DNA from 3 places in the Streptomyces sp. NPDC007157 genome. Region 2 is predicted to be linked to each of the others. Evidence: riboswitches for the same ligand, from Rfam matches in the RefSeq annotation. Region 2 holds a riboswitch; each other region holds the start of a gene.
What was found. Region 2 has a riboswitch for thiamine pyrophosphate ahead of ABZ642_RS19195 (thiamine ABC transporter substrate-binding protein). Riboswitches for the same ligand answer to the same signal wherever they lie in the genome.
Positions count from the first base shown of each region.

Region 1: it holds a riboswitch for thiamine pyrophosphate, as region 2 does, so the genes downstream of both, thiO (glycine oxidase ThiO) here and ABZ642_RS19195 (thiamine ABC transporter substrate-binding protein) in region 2, are expected to answer to the same signal.
Region 3: it holds a riboswitch for thiamine pyrophosphate, as region 2 does, so the genes downstream of both, thiC (phosphomethylpyrimidine synthase ThiC) here and ABZ642_RS19195 (thiamine ABC transporter substrate-binding protein) in region 2, are expected to answer to the same signal.

Region 1 is NZ_JBEYFE010000006.1:409,551-413,713, reverse strand. It holds gene ABZ642_RS14330 (thiazole synthase) at 1-723, opposite strand, end outside; gene thiS (sulfur carrier protein ThiS) at 727-927, opposite strand; gene thiO (glycine oxidase ThiO) at 924-2,093, opposite strand; TPP riboswitch at 2,091-2,202, opposite strand; gene ABZ642_RS14315 (FAD-dependent oxidoreductase) at 2,332-3,570, shown strand; gene ABZ642_RS14310 (Rv2175c family DNA-binding protein) at 3,703-4,068, shown strand; gene thiE (thiamine phosphate synthase) at 4,103-4,163, shown strand, end outside.
Region 2 is NZ_JBEYFE010000009.1:237,524-241,686, forward strand. It holds gene ABZ642_RS19185 (cytochrome P450) at 1-737, shown strand, start outside; gene rlmN (23S rRNA (adenine(2503)-C(2))-methyltransferase RlmN) at 1,077-2,183, shown strand; TPP riboswitch at 2,272-2,379, shown strand; gene ABZ642_RS19195 (thiamine ABC transporter substrate-binding protein) at 2,456-3,562, shown strand; gene ABZ642_RS19200 (iron ABC transporter permease) at 3,613-4,163, shown strand, end outside.
Region 3 is NZ_JBEYFE010000005.1:301,393-305,555, reverse strand. It holds gene thiC (phosphomethylpyrimidine synthase ThiC) at 40-1,860, opposite strand; TPP riboswitch at 1,853-2,030, opposite strand; gene ABZ642_RS11575 (YibE/F family protein) at 2,102-3,622, shown strand; gene ABZ642_RS11570 (SsgA family sporulation/cell division regulator) at 3,754-4,163, opposite strand, start outside.

The DNA of each region.
Region 1 (4,163 bases), on a different contig from region 2:
GAAGGGGATCCGGCCGGCCAGCCGGGCCAGCCGCCCCGCCTCCACCCCGGCCCGCATGGCGGACGCCATCCGTTCGGGATCCTGCGCCCGGGTCACCGCCGACGCCAGCATCACCCCCGCACAGCCCAGCTCCATCGCCAGCGCCACGTCGGACGCCGTACCGGCCCCCGCGTCCAGAATCACCGGCACGCGCGCGTGCTCGACGATCAGCCGGAAGTTGTGCGGGTTGCGGATCCCGAGCCCCGACCCGATCGGCGACCCCAGCGGCATCACCGCGGCGCACCCGACGTCCTCCAGCTTCCGGGCCAGCACCGGATCGTCGTTGGTGTACGGCAGCACCGTGAACCCGTCGTCGACCAGCGTCTCCGCCGCGTCAAGCAGCTCGATCGGGTCGGGGAGCAAGGTCCGCTCGTCGGCGATGACCTCCAGCTTGACCATCGAGGTCCCCAGTGCCTCCCGGGCCAGCCGGGCCGTCAGCACGGCCTCGCCGGCGGTGAAGCACCCCGCGGTGTTCGGCAGCACCCGGATCCCCAGCCGTTCGAGGACCGACAGCACGGACCCCCGTACCCCCGGATCCACCCGCCGCATCGCGACCGTCGTCAGCTCGGTCCCGGAGGCGACCAGCGCCCGCTCCAGCACCTCCAGGCTGGGCGCACCCCCGGTGCCCATGATCAGCCGGGAGGAGAAGGCCGTACCCCCGAGCACGAAAGGATCGTCGGCCATGGCTCAGCCTCCCTGTACGGCGGTCAGGACTTCCACGCGGTCACCCTCGGCGAGCGCCGTACCCGGCCACTCCCCGCGCGGTACGACGGTCTCGTTGACCGCCGCGGCCACCCCGGACGGCGCGACCGTCAGGGACTTCACGAGCGTGTCGAGAGCGGTGCCGGGGGTGATCTCCCGGCGCTCCCCGTTGACGGAGATGTTCATGCGGTCTGCTCCAGGAGTGGGCCGGGGACGGGGCCGAAACGCTTCGGGCTGAACGGACGGGCCTCTTCCGGCAGCTCACCGCCGGTCAGCAGCTCCGCCATCACGTCTCCCGTGACCGGCGTGAGCAGCACTCCGTTGCGGTGGTGCCCGGTGGCCAGCAGCAGCCCGTCGAGGCGGGTCGGCCCGAGCAGCGGCGCGTTGTCGGGGGAGCCGGGGCGCAGCCCGGCCCGGGTCTCGGTCAGCGGCAGCTCGGTGATGCCGGGCACCAGCTCGTGCGCGTCGCGCAGCAGCTCGTACACGCCCCCCGCCGTGACCGTCGTGTCCCAGCCCAGCTCCTCGCTGGTCGCCCCCACGACCAGCTCGCCGTTCTCCCGGGGCACCAGGTAGAGATGGCCACCGCGCACCACGGCCCGCACGGTCCGGCTCAGGAACGGCGCGTACGGTGCGGGCACGGTCAGCCGCAGCACCTGCCCCTTCACGGGCCGCACCGGCGGCAGCGCCTCGTCCGGCACCCCCGCCAGCCGCCCGCTCAGGCTGCCGCCGGCGAGCACGACCCGGTCCGCGGCCAACAGGTCCCCCGCGCGCGTGAGGACACCGGCCGCCCGCTCCCGTACCACCTCCAGACGCTCGGCCCAGCCGCGGTGGAAGACCACCCCGGCCCGCTCGCACGCCGCCACCAGCGCGGCCGCCAGCCGGCGCGGGTCGATCTGGTGGTCGCCGTCGACCCGCAGCCCGCCGCGCACACCCGGCGCGAGCATCGGCTCCAGGCGCCGGCACTCCCGCCCGGACAGCCACTCGGAGTCCAGCCCGGACTGATGCTGGAGGGCGTGCAGCTCGCGCAGGTGCGCCCGGTCGTCGGCGTCCAGCGCGACCGCGAGCGTGCCGCAGCGCCGGTAGCCGAGGTCGTGGCCGGTCAGCTCGGTGAGCTCGGCGGCGAAGTCGGGATAGCGGCGGGCGGAGGCCAGGTTGAGTCCCAGCAGGGTCTGCTCGCCGTAGTGCAGTTCGGTGACCGCGGCCAGCATCCCCGCCGCGACCTGCGCGGCCCCGCCGCCGGGCTCGGGGTCGACCACGGCGGTGGCGAGCCCGCGCTGCGCGGACCGCCAGGCAGTCACCAGGCCGATGATCCCGCCCCCGATGACCAGGACGTCGGACGTATGTGCGGACATGGGCGTCCAGCCCCTCCCTTCGCCGGCATGACCCGGATCAGGTTCGTACGGTCGGAGGCCGCCAGCCTCCCTCTCAGCCCGGTGCGTCCGGGCTCCCGCGTGTGCTTCCCGGCCACCCTAGCCCGCGGGCCTCCGCCCTTGTAAGACGGCCTGCCCCGGCGGTGTGGAACAGGTCACTCAGCACGCCCACTGACTGACTCTTTGTCAGTTGTCTATGGTTCTTGTCTATGGTGATCAGGTGAGCGAGCAGACGCAGCGACCGAGCACGTCACAGAAGCGACGCGTGGTCGTCGTGGGCGCGGGCATGGCCGGGGTGCAGACCGCCGTGGCCCTGCGCGAGCGGGGGTTCACCGACACCGTCACCCTGATCGGCGCCGAGCCGCACCAGCCGTACGACCGGCCGCCGCTCTCCAAGGCGGTGCTGCTCGGCAAGTCCGAGGGCTCCGCCTTCGAGGTCGACTTCGAGGCGCTCGGCATCGAGCTGGCGCTGGGCCGTGAGGCCCTCGGCGTGCGCCCCGCCGACCGTGAGCTGGACACCGAGACCGGACCGGTGCCCTACGACGACCTGGTGCTCGCCACCGGCGCCGAGCCGATCACGCTGCCCGGCACCGAGGGCGTGCCCGGCGTCCATCTGCTGCGCACCCTGGACGACGCCGAGCGGCTGCGGCCCGTGCTCGCCCGGCAGCACGACATCGTGGTGGTCGGCGCGGGCTGGATCGGCGCCGAGTTCGCCACCGCGGCCCGGCAGGCCGGCTGCGCGGTGACCGTCGTGGAGGCCGCCGACCGCCCGCTCGCGGGAGCGCTCCCGGCCGAGGTGGCCGCGCCGATGACCGGCTGGTACGCCGACAGCGGCGCCGAACTGCGCACGCACGCGCGCGTGGCGCGGGTCGAACCCGGCGCGGTGGTGCTCGACGACGGCTCGCGGGTGCCCGCGGGCGCCGTCGTGGTCGGCATCGGCGCCCGCCCCGCCACCGCCTGGCTCGCCGGCTCCGGCATCGAACTGGGCGCGCACGGGGAGGTGCTGGCCGACGACCGGCTGCGCACCGGCGTCCCGGACGTCTACGCGGTCGGCGACTGCGCCTCCTTCCCGTCCGGCCGCTACGGCGAGCGCCTGCTGGTCCACCACTGGGACAACGCCCTCCAGGGCCCGCGCACGGTGGCCGCCAACATCCTCGGCGAGTCCGACGCGGTCTACGACCCGGTGCCGTACTTCTGGTCGGAGCAGTTCGGCCGCTTCGTGCAGTACGCCGGCCACCACGCCGTCGCCGACCGCATGATCTGGCGCGGCGACCCGACGGGCCCGGCCTGGAGCGTCTGCTGGCTCCGCGAGGACCGCCTGGTCGCTCTCCTGGCGGTAGGCCGCCCACGAGACCTGGCGCAGGGGCGCAGGCTGATCGAAGGGGGCCGCCAGATGGACCCGGAAGCCCTGTCCGACCCCGCCCGCCCCTTGAAGAACGCGACCGCGGCGCCCCTTTAGGGGCGCGGGGCCGGGACATGTGCGGCTCCGCCGCGCGGGCGCGACCAGCCATGACGAACCGCAGCCGATCACCCACCCATCCTGGCGCTTCCCTATCGCGACCCACCCGCCGGAACGCCTACCCTTGTTTCCGTGACCGAGATTGACGCAAAGATCGATGTTCTCGTCCCCGCCTGGCTCACCGTCCCCGACATCGCAGAGATGCTGGACGTCGATGTGACGCGCGTGCGGCAGCTGGTCAAGGAGGGCCAGCTCATCGCCGTCCGCCGTGGTGAGAACCGCGCGCTGCACGTCCCCGCCGCCTTCATCGACGAGGACAAGGTCGTCAAGGGCCTGTCCGGAACCTTGACGCTCCTGCGGGACGACGGCTTCACGGACGAAGAGATGCTGGAGTGGCTGTTCACGCCCGACGAGACCCTGCCCGGCACCCCCGCGCAGGCGCTCAGCGAGAATCGTGGCACGGAGGTGAAGCGCCGCGCCCAGGCGCTCGCCGTCTGAGGCAGCCAGTACCGACACAACGGGGGACGCACCGATGACCGACACCGCCCGCGCGCAGCTGGCCGACGCCCGGCTGTACCTGTGCACAGACGCCC
Region 2 (4,163 bases):
GCGTCGACGAGAAGGACTGGCACCGCTGGGCGGCGACCGGCGAGGCCCTGCTGTCCGCCGGGCCCGACTCCGAGGAGCGCGGCAAGGAGGCCGCCCGGGCCACCCGGGCCCGGATCGCCGAGCTGCTCCAGCACCGCCGCGAGGAGCCCCGCGAGGACCTCGCCGGGGTGCTGGCACTGGCCACCGAGTCCGGGGAGATCACCGCCGACGAGGCGATCTCCCTGGCCACCGCCATCCAGGTCAGCGGCGGCCACGCGGTCCGCAACAACAGCGGCTCGATGATGTACGCGCTGCTCACCCACCCCCGCCATCTGGAGCGGCTGCGCCGCGAGCCGGAGCTGCTCCCCAAGGCCGTGGACGAACTCTTCCGCTACGTCCCGCACCGCAACGGCGTCGGCATCCCACGGGTCGCCGTCGAGGACGTCGAGGTCGGCGGCCAGCTGATCCGGGCCGGTGAGGTCGTCTACAACGCGTACGTCGCCGCCAACCGTGACCCCGCGGTCTTCACCGACCCCGACGAGCTGGACTTCGACCGCGCCGACGGCCCCCACCTGGCCTTCGGGCACGGTCCGCACCACTGCATGGCCGCCATCATGGCCCGTATGGAGGCCGAGATCATGATCGGCTCGGTCCTCACCCGCTTCCCCGGCATCCGGCTGGCCGTGCCTCCCGAGGAGGTCGAGTTCCAGCGCCAGGGGCTGATCCGCGGACCGCGCACCCTGCCCGTGACCTGGTGACAAGCGCGTGGCACTGGATTCTGTGCGCGGTGGCGGTCTACTTGATGTACGAACTCGGGCACGCTGCGATCATCGAGGGCAACAAGACCGCGCAAGTGGCCGGAGTCCTTACGCTCGTCTTCTGTGCCTACGTCGTCGGGCACGCGGTGGGCACACGCTCGAGCAAGCGGTTGCAGCCAGAGGTGGCGGACCCGCCGCCCCACAGTGTCTAGCGTCCGAAGGCCGGGGGCCGTCCGTCTTGCTTCGGGGACCGGCGACGACAGATGACGACCGTCAGCGACAGGCCCCCAGATCGTCGGTCGCGGGTCACCCGATTGGATCTGCGACACTGGTTGGGCCATGCCTAAGCCCGGAGAACTTACTTTTGTCGCGCCGCGCGGAGCCAAGAAGCCGCCGCGGCATCTCGCCGACCTCACGCCTGCCGAGCGCAAGGACGCGGTGGCCGAGATCGGTGAGAAGCCGTTCCGTGCCAAGCAGCTCTCGCAGCACTACTTCGCGCGGTACGCGCACGACCCCGAGCAGTGGACGGACATCCCCGCAGGCTCCCGGGACCGGCTGCGGGACGCGCTGTTCCCCGAGCTGATGACCGTCGTCCGGCATCTGTCGACGGACGAGGGCACCACCCGCAAGACGCTGTGGCGGCTCTTCGACGGCACGCTCGTCGAGTCCGTGCTGATGCGCTACCCGGACCGGGTGACCATGTGCATCAGCTCACAGGCGGGGTGCGGGATGAACTGCCCGTTCTGCGCGACCGGGCAGGCGGGTCTGGACCGGAATCTGTCCACCGCGGAGATCGTCCACCAGATCGTGGACGGGATGCGGGCACTCAGGGACGGGGAGGTGCCCGGCGGTCCGGCGCGGCTCTCCAACATCGTCTTCATGGGCATGGGCGAGCCCCTCGCCAACTACAAGCGGGTCGTCACCGCCATCCGCGCGCTCACCGATCCGGCCCCGGACGGGCTGGGTCTGTCGCAGCGCGGGATCACCGTGTCGACGGTCGGGCTCGTGCCGGCCATCCACCGGCTCGCCGACGAGGGCCTCAAGTGCCGGCTCGCGATCTCCCTGCACGCCCCCGACGACGAGCTGCGCGACACCCTCGTCCCCGTGAACACGCGGTGGAAGGTGCGCGAGGTCCTCGACGCCGGGTTCGAGTACGTGGAGAAGAGCGGGCGTCGGCTGTCGATCGAGTACGCCCTCATTCGCGACATCAACGACCAGGCGTGGCGGGGCGACCGGCTGGGCCGCCTGCTCAAGGGCAAGCCCGTGCACGTCAACCTCATCCCGCTGAACCCGACACCGGGCTCGAAGTGGACCGCCTCGCGGCCCGAGGACGAGAAGGCGTTCGTCGAGGCGATCGCCGCGCATGGGGTGCCCGTCACCGTCCGGGACACCCGCGGGCAGGAGATCGACGGAGCGTGCGGTCAGCTCGCGGCCACCGAGCGGTAATCTGAGGGCCGTACAGCCATATCGTCGTACGTCGACACCTTCGTACACTGGCATCTTCGTACACTGACATCTTCATATCGACATCTTCATATTCCGACAGGGGAGCGCCACAGCGCTGAGAGTGCGGCAATCGGGCCGCAGACCCTCTGAACCTCGCCCAGGTCATTCTGGGTAGGAAGTTCGGTCATCACTCAAGCTGTTGTGCCCTGCCCGGGTGGTTCCACCGGGTGGGGCCGCGTCTCTTCCTGGTCCACCCCAGGAGGAAAACACCAGTGCACACCAAGACCTTCTTGGCCGCGGCCGTCGGGCTCGGTCTCGTCACGCTGTCCGCGTGCGGGTCGTCCGGCGGCTCCGCAGCGGACTCCAAGACCGTCACCCTGGTCAGCCACGACTCATGGGCCGTCTCCAAGAGCGTGCTCCAGGACTTCGAGAAGCAGTCCGGCTACCACGTGAAGGTCCTCAAGGACGGCGACGCCGGCCAGGCCGTCAACAAGGCGATCCTGACCAAGGACAACCCGCAGGGCGACGTCTTCTTCGGCGTCGACAACACACTGCTCTCCCGCGCCCTCGACAACGGCCTCTTCCAGCCGTACGTGGCCAAGGGCCTCGACCAGGTCGGCACGGACTACCAACTCGACGCGGGCAAGCACCGGGTCACGCCCATCGACTACGGCGACATCTGCGTCAACTACGACAAGGCCTACTTCAGCAAGCACAAGCTGACCCCGCCCACGTCCTACGCCGATCTCGTCAAGCCGCAGTACAAGAACCTCCTCGTCACCGAGAACGCGGCGACCTCCTCGCCGGGGCTGGGATTCCTGCTCGGGAGCGCCGCCCAGTACGGCGACGGTGGCACCTCCGGTTCGAGCGAAGCCGAGAGCGGGGGAAGCTGGCAGGGCTACTGGAAGAAGCTCAAGGAGAACGGCGTCAAGGTCGTCGACGGCTGGGAGCAGGCCTACAACGAGGAGTTCTCCGGCTCGGCCGGCGGCCGGAAGGCGAAGGGCGACCGGCCGCTCGTCGTGTCGTACGCCTCCTCCCCGCCCGCCGAGGTCATCTACGCCGACCCGAAGCCCAGCACCGCGCCCACCGGCGTCGCGACCGGCACCTGCTTCCGGCAGATCGAGTTCGCCGGGCTGCTGAGCAACGCCGGGAACACCCGGGGCGGCAAGGCGCTCATCGACTTCCTGGTCTCCAAGGAGTTCCAGGAGGACATGCCGTTGAACATGTTCGTGTATCCGGTGGTCGAGGGAGCCGGCGTGCCCGCCGAGTTCACGAAGTACGGTCCCGCCGCGAAGGACCCCGAGACCATGGCGCCCGACAAGATCGCCGCCAACCGTGACCAGTGGGTCAAGACGTGGACCTCGCTCGTACTCAAGTAGCCGGTACTCAAGCAGCCGGCAGGCGCGGGAGCGTGGCGCGGCTCGGCCTGATGGCCGTGCCCGTCGCGTTCTTCGCCGTCTTCTTCGCCTGGCCGGTCACGGCGATCGTCACGCGCGGGCTGAAGGCCGACGGGGTGTGGCGGTTCGGACGGATCGCCGACGTCGTCGGCCAGTCCGACATCCGGCACGTCCTGTGGTTCACCACCTGGCAGGCGCTCGCCTCCACCGCGCTCACCCTGCTGGCCGCGCTGCCGGCCGCCTATGTCTTCGCCCGCCTGGACTTCCCGGGCAAGCAGGTGCTGCGAGCGGTGGTCACCGTGCCGTTCGTACTGCCGACGGTGGTGGTCGGTACGGCGTTCCTGGCGCTGGTCGGCCGCGGCGGACTGCTGGACGAGCTGTGGGGCGTACGGCTGGACACCACCGTCTGGGCCATCCTGCTCGCGCATGTCTTCTTCAACTACGCCGTCGTCGTACGGACCGTGGGCGGGCTCTGGGCCCAACTGGACCCGCGGCAGGAGGAGGCCGCGCGGATGCTCGGCGTCTCACCGCTGGGTGCCTGGCGGAAGGTCACCCTGCCCGCGCTGGTGCCCGCCGTGGCCGC
Region 3 (4,163 bases), on a different contig from region 2:
CGTCGCCGGTCTCCCGGTGCAGCGCACCGACGGTCGATGTCAGTCCGCGATCGGCAGGTACACCCGGTTCCCGCTCGCCGCGAACTCCTTCGACTTCTGCAGCATCCCCTCCACGACCTCCTCGGCAGACGCCCCCTCAGCCGCCGCCCCACCGAACCGCTCTGTGATGCTGTGGCTGATCTTCATCGAGCAGAACTTCGGCCCGCACATCGAGCAGAAGTGGGCCGTCTTCGCCGGCTCCGCCGGAAGCGTCTCGTCGTGGAACTCGCGTGCCGTGTCCGGGTCCAGGGCGAGGTTGAACTGGTCCTCCCACCGGAACTCGAAGCGGGCGTCGGACAGCGCGTCGTCCCACTCCTGCGCGCCCGGGTGGCCCTTGGCGAGGTCCGCCGCGTGGGCGGCGATCTTGTAGGTGATCACGCCGGTCTTGACGTCGTCCCGGTTGGGCAGACCCAGGTGCTCCTTGGGCGTGACGTAGCACAGCATCGCCGTGCCCCACCAGGCGATCATCGCGGCACCGATGCCGGAGGTGATGTGGTCGTACGCCGGCGCGACGTCCGTGGTCAGCGGGCCGAGCGTATAGAACGGAGCCTCATCGCAGATCTCCTGCTGAAGGTCGATGTTCTCCTTGATCTTGTGCATCGGGACATGGCCCGGGCCCTCGATCATCGTCTGTACATGGAAACGCCTGGCGATCCGGTTGAGTTCCCCGAGCGTGCGCAACTCCGCGAACTGGGCCTCGTCGTTGGCGTCCGCGATGGAGCCGGGGCGCAGGCCGTCGCCCAGCGAGTACGTGACGTCGTAGGCGGCGAGGATCTCGCAGAGTTCCTCGAAGTTCTCGTACAGGAACGATTCCTTGTGGTGCGCGAGGCACCAGGCCGCCATGATCGAGCCGCCGCGCGAGACGATGCCGGTCTTGCGGTTGGCGGTGAGCGGCACATACGGCAGCCGCACCCCCGCGTGGACGGTCATGTAGTCCACACCCTGCTCGGCCTGTTCGATCACGGTGTCCTTGTAGATCTCCCAGGTCAGCTCCTCGGCCCTGCCGTCGACCTTCTCCAGGGCCTGGTAGAGCGGCACCGTGCCGATGGGGACGGGGGAGTTGCGCAGCACCCATTCGCGGGTGGTGTGGATGTTGCGCCCGGTGGACAGATCCATGACCGTGTCGGCGCCCCAGCGGGTCGCCCAGGTCATCTTCTCGACCTCCTCCTCGATCGAGGAAGTCACCGCCGAGTTGCCGATGTTGGCGTTGACCTTCACCAGGAACCGCTTGCCGATGATCATCGGCTCGATCTCCGGGTGGTTGACGTTGGCCGGCAGCACGGCCCGTCCCGCCGCGATCTCCTCACGGACGACCTCGGGGGAGACGTTCTCGCGGATGGCCACGTACTCCATCTCCGGGGTGACCTCACCCCGGCGGGCATAGGCCAGTTGTGTGACCGCCTCGCCGTCCCGGCTGCGACGCGGCTGGCGCGGGCGGCCCGGGAATACCGCGTCCAGGTTGCGCAGCCCACCACGCGGCGAGGTGTGCTTGACCCCGTCGTCCTCGGGACGGACGGGGCGGCCCGCGTACTCGGCGGTGTCCCCGCGGGCGATGATCCAGTTCTCCCGCAGCGGCGGCAGACCCCTGCGGACGTCGGTCTCGACGAGCGGATCGGTGTACGGGCCGGAGGTGTCGTAGAGCGTGACCGACTGCCCGTTGGTGAGGTGCACCTGACGGACCGACACCCGAAGGTCGGGGCGCGAACCCTCGACATACCCCTTGTGCCAGCCGATGGACTTCCCGGCCCCTGTGGACGGTTCACCCGCAATGGGCTGTTCGTCCTGACTGAGGGCAGGCGTGCGTGCGTCCTTGTTGGTCATGAGACCTACTCCCTACGCCGGCATTACCCGGTAACAGGTTCGGCGGTCGACGCAGCGGCTTCCGTCGGGCGGCGTTTCCTGTGAAACATCACTCGTTCCACGTGAAACATCGCGAATACGGAGGTCAGCGCCCTCTCAGCCCGGTGCTCCGAGCTCCCGCGTGTGCAAAGGTGCCTCCACGCTAGCGTCAATTCGGGCGCGGTGAACAGAGGGCCCCTGCCGTTCTTGCGATGATCGGGCGGTGACCACGACACAGCAGCACCCCTATCCGCCCCCCGACCCGAGGCGCGGCAACGGTGCCGCACAGGGCGGCGGAACCGGCCACGGGGGCCATGGTGCCGGTGACGCGCACGACCACGGGCAGGGCCACCCGCACGACCAGGGGCACGCCCACAGTCACGACGACGGCCATGCCAACGGCCACCCGCCAGGTCGAGGACCCGGGCAGGGCGGTTCCGGGTCAGGCGGCGGGCACGGTCACTCGCACAGCCATGGCCCCGCCGCGCCGGTCTCCAAGCATCTGCGCAAGGTCATCGCAGCGATCCTCATCCCCTTCACCGCAGCGGTCGTGGCCGGCCTCGTGGTGCTGTGGCCCGGCGGCGCCCCGGCACACGAGCGCACCGGCGTCGGCTTCGACCGCCAGACACAGCAGGCCACGGTCACCAAGGTCGTCCCGGTCAGCTGCAAGTCGGTCAACGCCTCCGGGGGCGGCTCGACCGGCGACACCTCCGCCGCCGAGGGCAGCTCCGCCAAGCAGGAGGAGGACGGCACCTGCAAGAAGGCGACGGTCCGGGTCGACACCGGCAAGGACAAAGGCCGCACGTTCACCGAGATCGTGCAGCCCGACCAGTCCCGTCAACTGGATGAGGGCGAGAAGGTCGTGGTCGCCTACGAGCCCTCGGCGCCCAAGGACCTGCAGTACTCGGTCACCGATGTGAACCGGAAGCTCCCGATGGCGCTGCTGGCCGGGATCTTCGCACTCGCCGTCGTCGTGGTGGGCCGGCTGCGCGGTGTGATGGCGCTCGTCGCGCTCGCCGTCAGTTTCATGGTGCTGACCCTGTTCATCCTGCCGGCGATCCTGCAGGGCTCGAATCCGCTGCTGGTGGCGGTGGTCGGGGCGAGCGCCATCATGCTGATCGCCCTGTACATGTGCCATGGCCTGTCGGCCCGGACCTCGGTGGCGGTGCTGGGCACGCTGGTCTCGCTGTGCCTGATCGGCGTCCTCGGCTCGGAGTTCATCGACTGGGCCGCGCTCACCGGCAACACCGACGACAACACCGGCCTGATCCACGGCCTGTACCCGTCGATCGACATGAGTGGTCTTTTGCTGGCCGGCGTCATCATCGGTTCGCTCGGTGTCCTGGACGATGTGACGGTGACCCAGACCTCGGCCGTCTGGGAGCTGCACGAGGCCAACCCGACGATGGGCTGGCGCGGGCTGTACCGGGCGGGCATCCGCATCGGCCGCGACCACATCGCGTCCGTCGTCAACACCCTCGTCCTGGCCTACGCGGGCGCCGCGCTGCCGCTGCTGCTGCTCTTCTCCATCGCGCAGAGCAGCGTGGCGACGGTCGCCAACAGTGAGCTGGTGGCCGAGGAGATCGTGCGTACGCTGGTCGGCTCGATCGGCCTGGTCGCCTCGGTACCCGTCACCACGCTGCTCGCGGCCCTGGTGGTGTCGGCCGACCGGCCGGGCACGGCGACGGTCGCGTCCGTGGAGGCCCCGGCGCGCAGCGGGCGAGGGCGGCGCCGGAAGCGGTGAGGGCGCGGTGGGCGGCACATGACGGCGCGCACGAGGAGAAGCGTTCCGCCGCCGCCCAGGGACGCGCAGAAGCGTTCCTGCGCATCCTCACGCGGCTCGGCGGAGCGGCTCACGCCCCGTGCCGTAACGCTTCAGCCCGCGCTCTGCTCCTCGGCCAGGATGCGGTCCAGAGCCTCGTCGAGATGGGCGTCGAAGTCGGCGAGCGCACCTTCCTGGCCCAGCGGCACCAGCTTGTCGGTACGGTCGAGAAAGGCCACCAGCGGTGGTGCCGAGGACCGGAAAACCGCCTGGTCGCCCCCGACCTGAAGCCTGATCAAAACCTCGCCCAGCACCTCGGAGTCGGCGGGGGCGATATGCACATCGCCCTCCCCGCACGGCCGGCCCACCCCGTCGATCAGCAGCTCACGGCCGAAGGCCCAGGTCACCGGCGCGTCCCCGGGCAGATGGAAAGTGAGCCGCACGGCATACGGATCACAGGTCTCGTAGCGCAACTCCACGGGGATGCGGAAGGAGAGCTCCTCCGAGACGAGAAAGCTCATCA